DNA from 2 places in the Mycobacterium sp. FW102-FHT13B02 genome. Region 2 is predicted to be linked to the other one. Evidence: riboswitches for the same ligand, from Rfam matches in the RefSeq annotation. Region 2 holds a riboswitch; the other holds the start of a gene.
What was found. A riboswitch is a leader RNA that binds a small molecule or an ion and turns the genes downstream of it on or off. The one in region 2 is predicted to bind cobalamin.
Positions count from the first base shown of each region.

Region 1: another riboswitch for cobalamin. It lies ahead of AC3WTE_RS09240 (ABC transporter substrate-binding protein); the one in region 2 lies ahead of AC3WTE_RS12700 (CbtB domain-containing protein).

Region 1 covers NZ_JBYTCM010000004.1:242,870-250,519, reverse strand. The annotation lists gene AC3WTE_RS09265 (3-oxoacyl-ACP reductase) at 1-1,245, shown strand, start outside; gene AC3WTE_RS09260 (MaoC/PaaZ C-terminal domain-containing protein) at 1,280-2,122, shown strand; gene AC3WTE_RS09255 (CHAP domain-containing protein) at 2,312-2,875, opposite strand; gene AC3WTE_RS09250 (ABC transporter ATP-binding protein) at 3,004-3,777, opposite strand; gene AC3WTE_RS09245 (FecCD family ABC transporter permease) at 3,774-4,763, opposite strand; gene AC3WTE_RS09240 (ABC transporter substrate-binding protein) at 4,784-5,791, opposite strand; cobalamin riboswitch at 5,860-6,045, opposite strand; gene AC3WTE_RS09235 (TetR/AcrR family transcriptional regulator) at 6,432-7,031, opposite strand; gene AC3WTE_RS09230 (glycoside hydrolase family 3 N-terminal domain-containing protein) at 7,057-7,650, opposite strand, start outside.
Region 2 covers NZ_JBYTCM010000006.1:102,130-109,779, reverse strand. The annotation lists gene clpC1 (ATP-dependent protease ATP-binding subunit ClpC) at 1-266, shown strand, start outside; gene AC3WTE_RS12705 (phosphoketolase family protein) at 318-2,795, opposite strand; adenosylcobalamin (AdoCbl) riboswitch at 2,944-3,032, shown strand; gene AC3WTE_RS12700 (CbtB domain-containing protein) at 3,078-3,293, shown strand; gene AC3WTE_RS12695 (CbtA family protein) at 3,309-4,217, shown strand; gene AC3WTE_RS12690 (YbjQ family protein) at 4,275-4,685, shown strand; gene AC3WTE_RS12685 (DUF4334 domain-containing protein) at 4,856-5,323, shown strand; gene AC3WTE_RS12680 (TetR/AcrR family transcriptional regulator) at 5,389-5,940, shown strand; gene AC3WTE_RS12675 ((2Fe-2S)-binding protein) at 6,018-6,596, shown strand; gene AC3WTE_RS12670 (serine hydrolase) at 6,562-7,650, opposite strand, start outside.

The DNA of each region.
Region 1 (7,650 bases), on a different contig from region 2:
ATCGGCGACTCCGGCTCGATTACCGGCTCAGCCGGCGGTGGCCGCGTGGCCGAGCCGCTCCGCGCGGCCCTCGCCGACGACTACGACCTGGTCGGCAACAACGTGGGCGGCCGCTGGGCCGACTCGTTCGGTGGCCTGTTGTTCGACGCCACCGGCATCACCAAGCCCGAGCAGCTCAAGGCGCTCCACCAGTTCTTCACCCCCGTGCTGCGCAACCTCGCCGCCAACAGCCGCGTCGTCGTCGTCGGCACCACGCCCGACGAGACCGACAGCATCGACGAGCGCATCGCCCAGCGCGCCCTCGAAGGCTTCACCCGGTCGCTCGGCAAGGAGCTGCAGCGCGGCGCCACCATCGGCCTGGTCTACCTGTCCGCCAAGGCCTCGCCGGCGGCGTCGGGCATCGAGTCGACCGTCCGCTTCCTGCTGTCGGGCAAGTCGGCCTACGTCGACGGCCAGGTGTTCTACGTCGGCGCCGCCGACTCCGTCGCCCCGGCCGACTGGGACAAGCCGCTGGCCGGCAAGGTCGCCCTGGTGACCGGCGCCGCCCGCGGCATCGGCGCCGAGATCGCCCGGGTGTTCGCGCGGGACGGCGCCGCCGTCGTTGCAATCGACGTCCCGCAGGCCGCGGACGCGCTCGCCGAGACCGCCGCGGCGGTCGGCGGCACGGCGCTGGCCCTGGATGTGACGGCCGACGACGCCGTCGCCCAGATCGTCGCGCACCTCACCGAACACCACGGCGGCAAGGCCGACGTCCTGGTCAACAACGCCGGCATCACCCGCGACAAGCTGCTCGCCAACATGGACGACGCCCGCTGGGACTCGGTCATCGCCGTGAACCTGCTTGCGCCGCAACGTCTTGCGCAGGGCCTGGTGGAGAACGGCACCATCGGTGAGGGCGGCCGCATCGTCGGCCTGTCGTCGATGGCCGGTATCGCCGGTAACCGCGGCCAGACCAACTACGCCGCCACCAAGGCCGGCATGATCGGTATGACCGACGCATTCGCCCCGGTGTTTGGCGAGAAGGGCGTCACCATCAACGCCGTCGCGCCAGGTTTCATCGAGACCAAGATGACCGACGCCATCCCGCTGGCCACCCGCGAGGTGGGCCGTCGCCTCAACTCGCTGTTCCAGGGCGGCCTGCCGGTCGACGTGGCCGAGCTGATCGCCTACTTCGCCAGCCCCGCCTCGAATGCCGTCACCGGCAACACGATTCGGGTCTGCGGCCAGGCCCTGCTGGGAGCGTGATGAGCGCTTGCGCGAAGAACAGGAGGCAATAGCCATGTCCCAGCCAAACGGTCTTCTGAACATGGCACGGGCGGTGGCGGGTGCGCTGCCGTTCGTGTCGCGGGGCTCCACCCTGCCGGCCCGCACCGTCACGGTGTCGGGCTTGACCATCGACCCGAAAAACGTCTCCGAGTACGCCGCGGTGACTGGGCTGCGGTTCGGCGACACCGTGCCGCTGACCTACCCGTTCGCGTTGACGTTCCCAACCATGATGTCGTTGGTCACCGGATTCGATTTCCCGTTCGCCGCAATGGGTTCGGTGCACATCGAGAACCACATCACCCAGTACCGGCCCATCAAGGTCACCGACGAACTGGACGTCGCGGTGCACGCGGAGAACCTGCGCGAGCACCGCAAGGGGCTGCTGGTCGACATCATCACCGATGTCAAGGTCGGCAATGATCTGGTGTGGAGCCAGGTCACCACGTTCCTGCATCAGCAGCGGACCAGCCTGTCGGGTGAGCCGAAGCCGGAACCGGTCAAGCAGCCGAAGCTGCCGCCGCCCAACGCGGTCATCAGCATCAGCCCCGGCCAGATTCGGCACTACGCCGACATCGGCGGCGACCACAACCCGATCCACACCAGCTCCATCGGCGCCAAGCTGTTCGGCTTCCCGACCGCGATCGCCCACGGGATGTTCAGCGCCGCAGCGGTGCTGGCCAACATCGAAGGCCAGCTGCCGGATGCCGTTCGGTATTCCGTCAAGTTCGGTAAGCCCGTGCTGCTGCCGGCCAAGGTCGGGCTGTACGTCGACCCGATCGATGGCGGCTGGGAGCTGGCGCTGCGCAACCTGTCCAAGGGTTACCCGCACCTGACGGCGACGGTCACCGAGCTGTAGCTCGACGCGCGTACGTGATGGCCCGGGCGTGCATGGCGCGCCCGGGCGCGTCGGCTCTCCTATGACACTTGCGATTTGGAGCCGTCAACTTTCCTTGACCGTCAGGGACAGTTGACGACTCCAGGCGAAACATGTTGGTAGACAGCGCCAACCTCGATTCCAGCGAGCCCACCAGGCGACCGCTCGGCGTCATTCGTACCGGCCGAAACCGCGGATTCCGGGGTCGTTGGCGATCTTGTAGGTCGACAGGCCCACGTTGGTGCCCTCGCCGCCGCCGACTGTCGTCAGCGTGCCCTTGTCGTTGATGAGCACGATGTTGACGTGCTGGCCCTTCGGACTTGGCTTGTCGTAGAGCACCAGGTCGCCGGGCAGTGGCGAGTAGTCCGCCGGTTCCCAGCGCCCCTCGACGTGCAGATAGTCGGTGAGTGTCATGACGCCCGGGATGCGCCAGTGCCCGGAGTTGGGATTGGCGAAGGGTTTTCCGGATTCCCGCATGACCCAGCTGGCGAAGTCCGCACACCAGGGCTCGTCGTTGCCCTCTGCGTACTTCGACATGCCCGATTGCGCCGCGTATTCCTGGGCCAGGACGTGCACGACGGCTGCGCGCCCAGGGCTCAGTTTCGAGGTGTCCACGGCCGGGAAGTCCGGCCGGGCGATGTGCTCGCGGTAGCCGCGATATCCGGCCAAAGCGCCGACGCCCACCGCCACCAGGACAGCGACGACCAGCAGGATGCGCCACGCCCGTTTGTGCATATTTCCCAGATTAAGTGACCGACATGGTGCTATCCGTCGGCAATTTCCGGGCAGCGCCTCGCCAAGGTGAAGTAGATCGCGAAGATCGAGCGAATTCTCGCGATCTACTGCACGCTCGGCGTGACGAGCTAGGGCCGGAGGAGCTGGATCGCCGGGCGGCCGTCGCCGGCGCCATCGGGAATGACGTGTGCCGCGACGCCATAGACCGACGAAATCAGCTCAGCGGTAAGGACTTCGGCGGGCGTGCCCGCCGCGACCAGACAACCGTTATGAAGCACGACGAGCCGGTCGCAGAACAGCGCCGCGAGCGTCAGGTCATGCAGTGTCACCACTGACGTCACCGGCAGCGCGCGGATGAGTGCCAGCAGTTCGAACTGATGGCGGATGTCGAGATGGTTGGTGGGTTCGTCGAGGAGCAGTTCGCGGGCCTCCTGAGCGAGCGCCCGGGCCATCTGCACCCGCTGCTGCTCGCCGCCGGACAGCGTCCGCCAGTCCCGGTCGCGCATGGCCGTCGTCTCGGTCTGCTCCAGGGCACGTTCGACCGCGCGATTGTCGGCCTGCGTCTCGCCGGACCAGATGCCGCGGTGCGGAATTCGTCCCAGCCGCACGATCTGTTCGACGGTCAGGTCCAGCTCGGTACTCACCTGCTGCTCGACCACCGCGATGCGTTGCGCGACGGCCCGGCGCCGATGGTCGGTGAGCGGACGTCCGCTGAGCAGGACCGCACCACCGTCGGGGTGCCGTAGACCGGCGAGTAATCGCAGCAGTGACGACTTGCCGGCGCCGTTGGGCCCGAGCAGCCCCAGCGTCTCGCCGTCGGCTACGACCAGCGACACCCCGTCGATGACGAGCCGTCCGCCGGCCGACCAGCTGACAGACTCGGCAGCAATCGGGCGCGTCATCGAAACCGCCTGCGCCGAGCCAGAATCCATATGAAGATCGGGACACCGACTAGTGCGGTCACCACGCCGACCGGCAATTCCTGCGGCGCGAATACCGTGCGGGCAGCGGCGTCGACCCAGACCAAGAAGATGGCGCCGGTGATCGCAGTGACGGGCAGCAGCCGGCGATGGGACGGCCCCACGATCATCCGCGCCGCGTGTGGCAACACCAGTCCGACGAAGCCGATGGCGCCGGCGGCACTCACCAGCACGGCCGTCAGCAGCGCCGTGGTCGCCAACAACACGGCCCGGACCCGTCGTACCGAGACACCCAACGAGGCGGCTGCGTCACGACCGAAAGCGAACGCATCCAAGGCATCTGAATGCAGCCGGCAGATCGCCAGGCAGACCGCACAGATGACACCGCACAGCGCCACCTGGGACCAGCCGGCCCCGGCCAGGGAACCGAGCAACCAGAACAGCACTCCGCGGGTCTGTTGAGCGTCGGCCGACGAGAACACCACCAACGCCGTGGCCGCCGAAAACAGCTGGGTACCAGCCACTCCCGCCAGCAGCACCCGGTCCTGCCCACCGCCGGAAACGGCGGCCAGCGCCAGGACCAGAACGAACGCGATCACCGCACCGACGAACGCACCGCCCGACAGCGTCAGCGCACCACCGATACCCGCCACCACGACCAGCACCGCTCCCGTGGACGCACCGGAGGAGATGCCCAGCATGAACGGGTCGGCCAATGGGTTGCGCATCAGCGACTGCAGTATCGCCCCGCAGATACCCAGGCCCGCACCACAGATCGCCGCCAACAGCGCTCGTGGCAGTCGCAGTTCCCACACGATGCCGTCGTCGATCGGCGCGATGTTCGCAGGGCGGCCCCAAACATGTTGCGCAACCACGTCATACACGTCCCCGAGCCCGAGTTCGGCGGGCCCGACGGTCATGGCCGCCGTGATCGACAGCGCCAGAACCGCGAGGCCGAGCGTCACCATCCCGCCGGCGCGCACAGCCGTCAGGACTTTCCACCCAGCCCGAACGCGCGCAGACCGGTTGCGACGGTCTCGACGGCGTCGACGTTGCGCAGTGACGGGTCCATCGCACTGGCAGGCAGCACGATCCACCGCCGTTCCCGCACGGCCCTCAACTTGCTTGCCGCCGGGTCGGTTTCGAGGAACTTGATCTTGGCTGCGACACTGTCACCGTCCTTGCCGCGAGTCAGGTCGGCGAGAACCAGAACGTCGGGATCGCGTTGCAGAATGGCCTCCCAGGAAATCTCAGGCCATAGTTGCCGGTCGTCGGCGAACGCGTTGCGCGCCCCGACAGCCGTGGTGATGATTCCGGGCGCACCGCAGCAGCCGGCGATGTACGGAGTTCTGGTACCCGCGTACCACCACATCAAAGAGACGTTGTCCGCTTTGAGCCCGTTTGTCGCGGACGCCATCCGGGCCCGCAATGTCGCCACCAGCTTTTCGCCGCGTTCAGGAACGTCGAAAACCTTGGCAATGTCGCTGATTTCGGCGTACGTGTCGTTGAGTGTCAGCGCGCGCTGCTGCGCCGCGTCCTGCCCACCGCACTCGCTGGAAGACTGGTACGTCGGCACCCCGAGGCGCTCGAACCGATCCCGCGGGGCGACGCCCTGGTCGGTGAACGACCAGTCGAACGTCGCGTAGACGAAGTCGGGCTTCTCCTTGAGCACCCGCTCGAATGACGGGAAATCCCGGCTCAGCACAGGCACTTTGGCGTTGTCGGCGGCCAGGTCGGGCCGGACGTCGTCGCTCCAGGACGCGGTCCCGGCCATGCGGTCGGCGAGCCCGAGCGCCAGGAGCAGCTCGGACGCCGGCTGGTTGATCGACACCGCGCGCTGCGGTGGCGCTTTCACCGTCACTGTGCGTCCGCAGTTCTGGAGGGTGACGGGATAGCCGGCTGTCGCGGCGTTGACGGTTCCGGTCGCCCGCGGTCCGCCACAAGAGCAGACCAGCGAAACAACTAGGGAGACAAGCACAATGGTGCGTCGAGACACGGCGGCGCCTTCCGATCCGGGACTCTGGTCGCGGAGTCCATGCGTGGGCGGGTTCTCGCGCCGCCAGGCCGCGAGAGCCCGAGCCAGCAGGTCTTCGGACTCGGGATCATCCAGCCGGAGCGCCTTCCCAGCCCACGTGGGACCAGTGGCCGTTGCTCCGCCTGTCCCCCTTACCGCTGCGCGTCAGTTCCGGGTTCGCACCGGATTCCCTGACCCAACCGCGTTGGGTTTCGACTGGCTCGAGTCGGACCATACCAGCGCCGCGGGGGTGGTATGCCTGGCGAGCAGTTCGCCGTGAGCATTCATTCTGCGCTGAGGGCGACAAATGTCGAGTGGACGCGGCCGTGAGCGCAGTGTCGACCGCGGCGCCCGGTTGACCCTGCGGCCACGGCGCAAAAGTTCGAGTACCCAACACCGCCAGCGCAGAGTCAACGCACGCGTGAGTGATCCTGCGGCCAGGGTGCGGTTGCCCAAGTGGCAACTGCGAATTGAAGCCGTCAGCAAACGTTGACATTTGTCAGCCCAAGCTGACAGCTCCCGGCGAAACATGCCAACAGAGAACGGTACTCAAGTTGCCAATGTGACGACTCGCGTCATGCCCGCGGCGCCACGCACCGCCCGCCGGGAAGGCCGAAAAGAGTCAGGACTCGGCGCGCTTGCCCTTCAGACCGCGCCAGAACAGGTTGATCATCAGCTCGGTGGCGTCGTTGACGTCGGTATCACCGGCGCTCACTCGCGACGCGATGGCCTCACCCGCGCCCACCAGCGCCACGGCCATCATCTCGAAGTCGCTGTCCGGCTCCGGGTTTCGCGTGCCGGTACTGAGCAGCCGGGCCACCAGGTCGATGATCTTCTCGCGACCCTCACGCACCGTGTGAGCGAACGCCTGCGAGCTGGTGGCCTGGGTGTACAGCACGATCCAGGACGCCCGGTTGCGGTCGATGTACGTCATGAACGACAGCACCGCGTTACGCAGCAGGTCGCGCGGACTCTGGGCGAAGTTGATGTCCGCCCGGACGGTGTCGACGAAGCGGGTCAGCTCCCGATCCAGGCACGCGGCGAACAGCTCTTCCTTCGAGCCGTAATAGAGGTACAGCATCGGCTTGGAAATCTCGGCCTGCGCGGCGATCGCGTCCATCGAGGTCTCGTGATAGCCGTTCACCGAGAACATCTGCACGGCGGCGTCGAGCATCTGCTGTTCGCGGACGGCCCGCGGCAGCCGCTTGGTTCCACCTGCCATCAGATCAGGGTATTCAACGAACAGCTCACTTCACGCATTTCGCGCCCGGCCCTTTCATGGCCGCCACCCGTAGCACCGAATTGTCGATCTGCGCCTGGTCCAGCTGCCCGGCCTGCGCGGCCGCCTCCAGCTTGTCCAGTACGTCCGGGATGCCGTCGGTGGTGATCCACAGGGCGACATCCGCACCGGCCTGCAGCGCCTTGAGCGCTGCGTCGGCAACGCTGTAGTGGGCGCTGATGGCCGCCATACCCGTCAGGTCGTCGGTGAACACCACGCCGTCGAACGGCGGGCCGCCGTACTGGCCGCTGCGCAGCAGGTCGTAGGCCGGCTTGCTGAGGCTGGCCGGATCATCGCCGAGTGTCAGGCCCGGCACCTGCAGGTGCCCGACCATCACGGCGACGGGCTGTTGCGTCGTCAACGTCCGGTACGGCACCAGGTCGTTGTCCTTCAGCGCCTCCAGCGGTGGCGTCTTCACGCCGCCGGTGTGCGAGTCGCCCGAGCCGTGCCCGTGACCGGGGAAGTGCTTGAGCACCGGGACCAGCCCCGCCTCGCGCAGGCCAGCGGCGTACGCACCGGCGTACTCGGCCACCTTCTGCGGGTCCGAGCCGAAGGAACGGTC
Region 2 (7,650 bases):
CGAAGGCCAAGGCACTGCTGGCCAAGCGCGGCTTCGATCCGGTGCTCGGTGCGCGACCGCTGCGTCGCACCATCCAGCGCGAGATCGAGGACCAGCTCTCCGAGAAGATTCTCTTCGAGGAGGTCGGCCCCGGTCAGCTGGTCACCGTCGACGTCGAGAACTGGGACGGCGAGAGCAACAACACCGAGGACGCGAAGTTCACGTTCGTCGGTCGGCCGAAGGAATCGGCCGACTTGGCCGAGGCCGCGGCGACTGCTTCCGAATAGCCGGTAACGCAACAGAAGGGCCTTCCCGCTTGTCGGGAAGGCCCTTCTGTTTTATTCGTTGTCCCCGCCCGTTGCCGCAGTGGCGTCGACGGCTGCCGTGTCGCCGGAGCGGCGTGCCGCGGGCCAGACCCAGTCACGTACGGCGGGCACGTCGTCGCCGTGCTCGCGGGTGTACTGGCGTGCGGCCAGCCGGGCGTCGACCATCTGCTGTCGTAGCGTCGCGCACGTCGACCCGAGCTCGGGCACCCGATCGATGACGTCGATAACCAGGTGGTAGCGGTCGAGGTCGTTGAGCATCACCATGTCGAACGGCGTCGTCGTGGTGCCCTCTTCCTTGTAACCGCGGACGTGCAGGTTCTCGTGGCCGGTCCGACGGTAGGTCAGCCGGTGAATCAGCCAGGGGTAGCCGTGGTAGGCGAAGATTATCGGCTTGTCGGCAGTGAAGATGGTGTCGAAATCGCGGTGGGACAGTCCGTGTGGATGCTCGGAATCGTCCTGCAGCCGCATGAGGTCGACGACGTTGACGAACCTGACCTTGAGGTCTGGCAGGTGAGTACGCAAGAGGTCTACCGCCGCCAGCGCCTCGAGAGTCGGCACATCGCCCGCCGCTGCGATCACCACGTCGGGATCGGAACCGAGCACCTCGTTGCCTGCCCATTCCCAGATACCCACACCGCGAGTGCAGTGCGCAATCGCCTGATCCATGGTGAGGAAATTGGGTGCCGGCTGCTTGCCCGAGACCACGACGTTGACGTACTGGCGAGACCGCAGGCAGTGGTCATACACCGACAACAGGGTGTTGGCGTCCGGCGGCAGGTAGACCCGCACGACGTCTGCGCTCTTGTTCACGACGTGGTCGATGAACCCCGGGTCCTGATGTGAGAACCCGTTGTGGTCCTGGCGCCAGACATGGCTGGACAGTAGGTAATTGAGGCTCGCGATGGGACGGCGCCAGGGAATGTGATTGGTGACCTTGAGCCACTTGGCGTGCTGGTTGAACATCGAGTCGATGATGTGGATGAACGCCTCGTAGCAGTTGAACAGACCGTGCCGGCCCGTCAGCAGATAGCCTTCGAGCCAGCCCTGGCACTGGTGTTCGGAGAGCATCTCCATCACCCGGCCGGCGCGCGCCAAGTGCTCGTCGACCTCGGGTGCGATGAACTCGGCGTTCCACTGTTTGTCGGTCACCTCGAACACCGCTTGCAGCCGGTTCGAGGCGGTCTCGTCCGGGCCGAAGACGCGGAAGTTGTCGGGGTTCTGCCGGATCACTTCCGTCAGCCATTGGCCCAGCACCCGCGGAGCTTCGGAGACGCTGCCGCACGGCACCGGCACGTCGACGGCGAAATCGCGGAAGTCGGGCAGTCGCAAATCTCTCAGCAGCAGTCCGCCGTTGGCATGCGGGTTGTCGCTCATCCGGAGGCGGCCTTCGGGCGCCAGTTCAGCGATCGAGGGGAGCAGCCTGCCGTCGTCGTCGAACAGTTCTTCGGCCCGGTAGGACGCCAGCCAGTCGTTGAGCACCTGCAGATGCTCGGGTGTATCGCGGGCATTGGCCAGCGGAACCTGATGTGCGCGCCATGACCCGGTGGTCTTCTTGCCGTCGATGTATGCCGGTCCGGTCCATCCCTTGGGGGTGCGGAACACGATCATCGGCCAGGCGGGCCGCTGCATCTGATCGGGATATTCTTCCAGCGCAACGGTTTTGATGCGGACGATCTCGTCCATCACCTCATCGAGCAGGGTGGCGAACCGCCGGTGCGCGTCCTCGTGATCGGTGTCGCCGTCGGCCACTTCGAAAAAGAACGGCGTGTGGCCGTAGCCGATCATCAGTGCCCGCAGCTCGTCTTCCGGGATACGTGCGAGCACGGTCGGATTGGCGATCTTGTAGCCGTTCAAGTGCAGGATGGGAAGCACCACACCATCTTTGGCCGGATTCAGGAACTTGTTCGAGTGCCAGCCGGTGGCCAGTGCGCCGGTTTCCGCTTCGCCGTCGCCGATCACGGCGGTCACCAGCAGGTCGGGATTGTCGAAGGCCGCGCCGTACGCGTGCGAGAGCACATACCCCAGCTCCCCACCCTCGTGGATCGAGCCGGGGGTTTCCGGTGCGACGTGTGACGGGATACCGCCGGGAAACGAGAATTGCCGGAACAGCCGGCGCAGTCCCTCTGCGTCGCTACTGATGTCGGGGTAGATCTCGCTGTAGGTGCCCTCCAAGTAGGCGTTCGCGACCAGCCCTGGACCGCCGTGGCCAGGTCCGGTGAGGTAGATCGTCGACTGGCCCCGAGCCTTGATGACGCGGTTGAGGTGGGCGTAGATGAAGTTCAATCCGGGGGTGGTGCCCCAGTGTCCGAGCAGCCGCGGCTTGACGTCCTCGCGGCTCAGCGGAGTGCGCAGCAGGGGATTGTCGAGCAGATAGATCTGGCCCACCGACAGGTAATTCGCGGCACGCCACCAGCGGTCGAGCTGGGCCAGCGTGTCGTCGTTCAACGGAGCGTCATCGACTGATTTCCATGAGACCGGCTGCACTGTCATCAAACGTATGTTGGTGCCCACCCGAAAACAAGCGAGGACCTCCGGCCCACGACTCGGCGAACTTCGTGTTACGCCGGAAATTACGCCGGGAATCGCCGGATTGTATTTCCGGTTCCACGTGGAACCGCCGCAGTGTAGATTCCTGTGCGTACGACGGCGCATGGAAGCCGGTGAGAATCCGGCACGGTTGCGCCACTGTGAGCCCTCCGCGGCGAGTCAGATCTTTCGCCGTCGTGCAGAACCGAACAAGTTGGGGCGCGTGACCCCGTAGGAGGTTTGACGATGACGAGTATTGCGGTTTCCAAGCCGGGTGTATCGACCAAGGCGCTCTCGGCCACTCGGGTGGCAGTGCTGCTCGGTGTGACCATCTTTCTGGCGATGCTGGCGTACTACCTCGTCGGCATCGACGAGGGCATGATGTCGATGTTCGGCAAGACCGTCGTGGTTCACGAGTGGGTCCACGACTCGCGGCACTTCCTCGGCTTCCCCTGCCACTGATCCACGGGACTCTTTGTGGAAATCCGCGTCATCGGGCGCGGAGCCCTCGCCGGCCTGATCGCCGGCATCTTGGGGTTCCTGTTTGCCTGGATTTTTGCTGAGCCCACCATCGACAAGGCCATCGACTACGAGTCCGGCCGCATGAATGTGCTGTCGACCGTCCACACGGCCATGGGACATCCCGTCGAGCCGGACGGGCCCGAGCTGTTCAGCCGAGCCATTCAGTCCGGCGTCGGCGCGGCCACCGGAATCATCGCGTTCTCGGTCGCGATGGGCGCCCTGGTGGCCGTCGCCTATCTGGTGCTGCATGGCCGGTTCGGTGTCCGGCCGAAGGTGCTGGGCTGGACCGTCGCAGGTTTCGGCTTTCTCGGCGTCTATCTGCTGCCGTTCGTGAAGTATCCGTCGAACCCACCGGCCGTCGGTCACGAGTTCACGATGGAGGCCCGCGGCTTCCTGTACCTAGGCATGGTGTGGGGATCGTTGACCCTGCTGGGGCTCGCGGTGTTCACGGCGCGCAAGCTTTCCGGCAAGGTCGGCTGGGCGCGTGCGGTCGCGATCGCGGTGGTCGGGTTCTTCGTGGTGTACGGCGGGCTGTTGGCGGCGCTGCCGTCGCTGGGAGACCTGTCGGCCAACGTCGAGCACGCCGGCGAGTTCGGCTTCGCGCGCGCGGCAACCGAGACGCCGCAGCCGATCACCAACACCTTCCCCACTCCGGTGACGGTCGACGGCAAGGCCTACGCCCCCGGCCAGCTCATCTATCCGGGCTTCGACGCCGACCTGCTGTGGAAATTCCGGTGGTACTCGCTGATCGACCAGGCGTTGATCTGGGCGGCCATCGGGCTGGTGTTCGGTGGGCTCGTCGAGCGTTACCTCGGGGGCACCAGCAAGACGGTGCCGGCGACCGATGTGGCAGCCGCCTTCTGACGATCGCGGTCGTTGCGCACTACAGTTCGACCCGTACCGACAGCGAAAGGTTGCAGCATGCTGGTTGTCACGACGAATGACCTGCCCGGGTGGGAGATTCAGCGCGTCTGCGGTGAGGTGTTCGGCCTGACTGTGCGCTCTCGCAACGCCTTCGCGCAGATGGGCGCCGGCTTCAAGGCGATGTTCGGCGGGGAGTTGCAGGGCATGACCAAGAACCTGGCCGAGAGCCGCAACGAGGCCATGGGCCGGCTCATCCAGGAATGTCAGGCGCGCGGCGGCAACGCCATCGTCGCGATGCGGTTCGACACCACCGAGATCGGCGATGTCTGGACCGAGATCTGCGCGTATGGCACTGCGGTGCAAGCGGTTCCGGTCACCGACGCGGCTCGCTACACGGCGCAGCAGTTGGGCTACGGCGGCGGACCGGGTGGTCAAGGCGGCCCCGGCGGCCCGGGCCCGACGGGGTAGTCCTCTCGGGGCCCAGATCTGGGCAATCACCCGACCGCTTGGGGATTGAGCTAGCCGTCGTGGGCCGGTCCGGACTACTTTATTGACGTAGCCGTAGTATTTGATTGTTGCCGAACCGGTTGGTTCGGGTCTACAGTCGGTTTCCGAACCAACTGACTTGGGAGGCTGTTGTGGACGCCGATACCGCCCGTGCTCGTTTCACTGAACTGCGGGGCCAGGCCCATGTCGATCCGGCCGAACTGGACGAAATCTGGGCCTCGCTGGACACCGTCAGATCGGCAGAGATCGTGGGGCACTGGAAAGGCGATGAGTTCGACACTGGGCACAAGATGAATGGCCAACTCCAGGCGGCGCGGTGGTACGGCAAGTTCTTCGACTCGATGAACGAGGTCGAGCCCATCGTCTGCTATGACGAAGCGGGGCAACTGTTTTCGAACCGCGACCTGAGCCGTGGGGGCGCGTCGTTGTGGGACATCGAGTTTCGTGGCGAGGTGACCGGCACCATGGTCTACGACGGACAGCCGGTGTTCGACCATTTCAAGCGGGTCGACGACGACACCCTGATGGGCATCATGAACGGCAAGCGGCAGCGCACCGACGACAAGCTGTTCTACTTTCTTCTCGAACGCGACCAGTGAGGTAGCTGGCTGTTACCCTGTTAGGCGCTATGAGGGCGGCCGGGCATGCAACACGTGAGCGCATCATGGCGGCCGCCAAGGCGGAATTCTCCGCCCTCGGATTTGCCGGTGCCCGGCTGAATCGCATTGCTGCCGAAGCCAACGCCAGCAAGGAACGGCTGTACAGCTACTTCCAGAGCAAGCAGAACCTGTTCGAGGCCGTGGTCGAGCAGTGGATTCAGGACGCTCCGTACGACGCGATCTTCAAGCCTGACGACGTCCCGGCGTACGCCGTGGCGCTCTTCGACTACATGGTGGCCGATCCCGTCGGGGCCCGTTTGCAGCGCTGGATCGAGCTGGAGGCTGCCGACGGGATGTTCGGTGACCACGTGCTGCGCCGCATCTTCCAGTCCAAGCTCGACCGGATCGCCGAAGCCCAGCACAGCGGCATCATCGACGCGTCGTGGCGACCGATGGATCTGCTGGTCCTGCTCAACGACATGACCTACGCGCTCGCCGCGGGCGGTTTCGGTATCGACCGCATCGTCGATCAGCCGATGTCCCCGGAAACCGCCGCGGTGCGTCGGGCCGCCGTCGCCGAAGCTGCCCGCCGGCTGGTTCGGCAACCCGGCGGGTGAATGACCACCTGGCCGCCTTCGGCCCTTTCTTTGCCATTGTGCGGCAGCAGGATTCGCCGGCAGAGCCGTGGCGGCCGATGTCAGAGCTGGCTGACCATCCGGACACGCTCGCCGCTCGCGTGCAGAAGGTGCGGCATGCACTGATGGGCAACGGGGAACCGGAGACTCGTGTCGCCGCGTCGGTCGCGCATCTCGGGCTGGTGGCGCGGTTGATCGCGCCGATGATCGGCGCTGCCGCTCTCGGTGAGCCGGTTTCGTGGTCGCTGGCCGACCTGGCCTGGCAGGACGAACTGGGCGGGCCGTACCCGCTGGCGGTGACGGCAGCGGATAACCCGGGGCCGCCCGCCGTCGACGCCATCACCGAGGCGTTCGGACCATTCGGCGTCAGCCAGAAAGTGCTGTGGGGCAACGTGGGATCAGCGGCCAACAGCGCAGCCCAGCAGGTCGGCCGGGTCCGGCAGGACTTGGCCGAGATGGCTCGACACGCGGCCGACGCGGTGCTCGCAGACCCCAGGGTCGACGGCGGCGCACTGCGGTCGGGGCCGGCTTTCCGGCGTAACAGCTGCTGCCTGATCTACAAGTTGGCGGGCGACCGGGCGGCATGCTGCGGCGACTGTGTGCTCACCGCACCGGAATCAGGTCGAACGCCTGCTTGACGATGCTCAGCAGCCACTGCGCCGCGGTTTGCCCCTTGAACGTCGGCCAGGTCAGCTGAAAGTTCACCACCCACGGCTGGCCCGTGTGGTCGACGGCGTACCAGCTGAATCCAAGGTCACCGGGCAGATTGCCGCCTTTGGAACCGAGGTACGGCCACTTGGTGCGGTCCAGGTCGATGCCGGAGACCTTCGACATGATGTCGCGTACCGGTGCTGCGGGCCCGACAGCGGCAGCCTGCACCGCGACGTGCTCGCGGCAGATGTCTGCGGCGCTGCCGTACCACTCCGCCCCGATGCTGGATGCAGGCGTGCGCGTCCGGTACGGATCCGGCTCGTAGGGGCGGGAACTCACCTGCTGCAGCAGTGCGGTGCGCTGGGCCTTGGTGCCGTTCTTCCACTCGTCGCGGACATCGGGCTTACCCCAGCCGATGGAGAACAGCTCGTGCATGGTCGGGTAGGGCGTCAGGCTCGCCGGATCGTGGTGCCCGGCGACGACCAGAGCCTGATCGACCGCGGCCGGTCCCACTTTGTTGATCAGCATGTCGGTGGCCATGTTGTCGCTGACCGAGATCATCTGCTGCGCGGTCTCGCGGACCGTCACCTGCGTACCCGGCGCCAGGTTGTCCATGCCGGCCGAACCGAGCTTCTTGCCCTCTGCGGTGACAGTGACCTTGTCGTCCCAACTGAGGGTGCCGGCTGACACCGCTCGCGCAACCGCAAGCAGCACATAGATTTTCATGATCGACGCCAGCGGCATCGGCTCGTCGACGTTGGTGCCGGCGACCTTGACGCACTTGCCGTCGACGACCTTGGCCACCTGATACGAGTAGTGGGCTCCGGACTTGGCGATCTGCGCATCGACGTCGGCCCATGACTTGACCGGCGGCGGACGCAGCGAGACCTCCATACGGTCGACGGTGCCCTTGCCGTCGACGTGCAGCTGGATGTCCTGGTTCACGCCATAGGAGTTGCTGACGTGCAAGGTCGACTGCCCGGCGCCGATGTCGATGCCGGTGAGCTTGAACGGCCGGTCCCACCAGATCCACTTCATCCG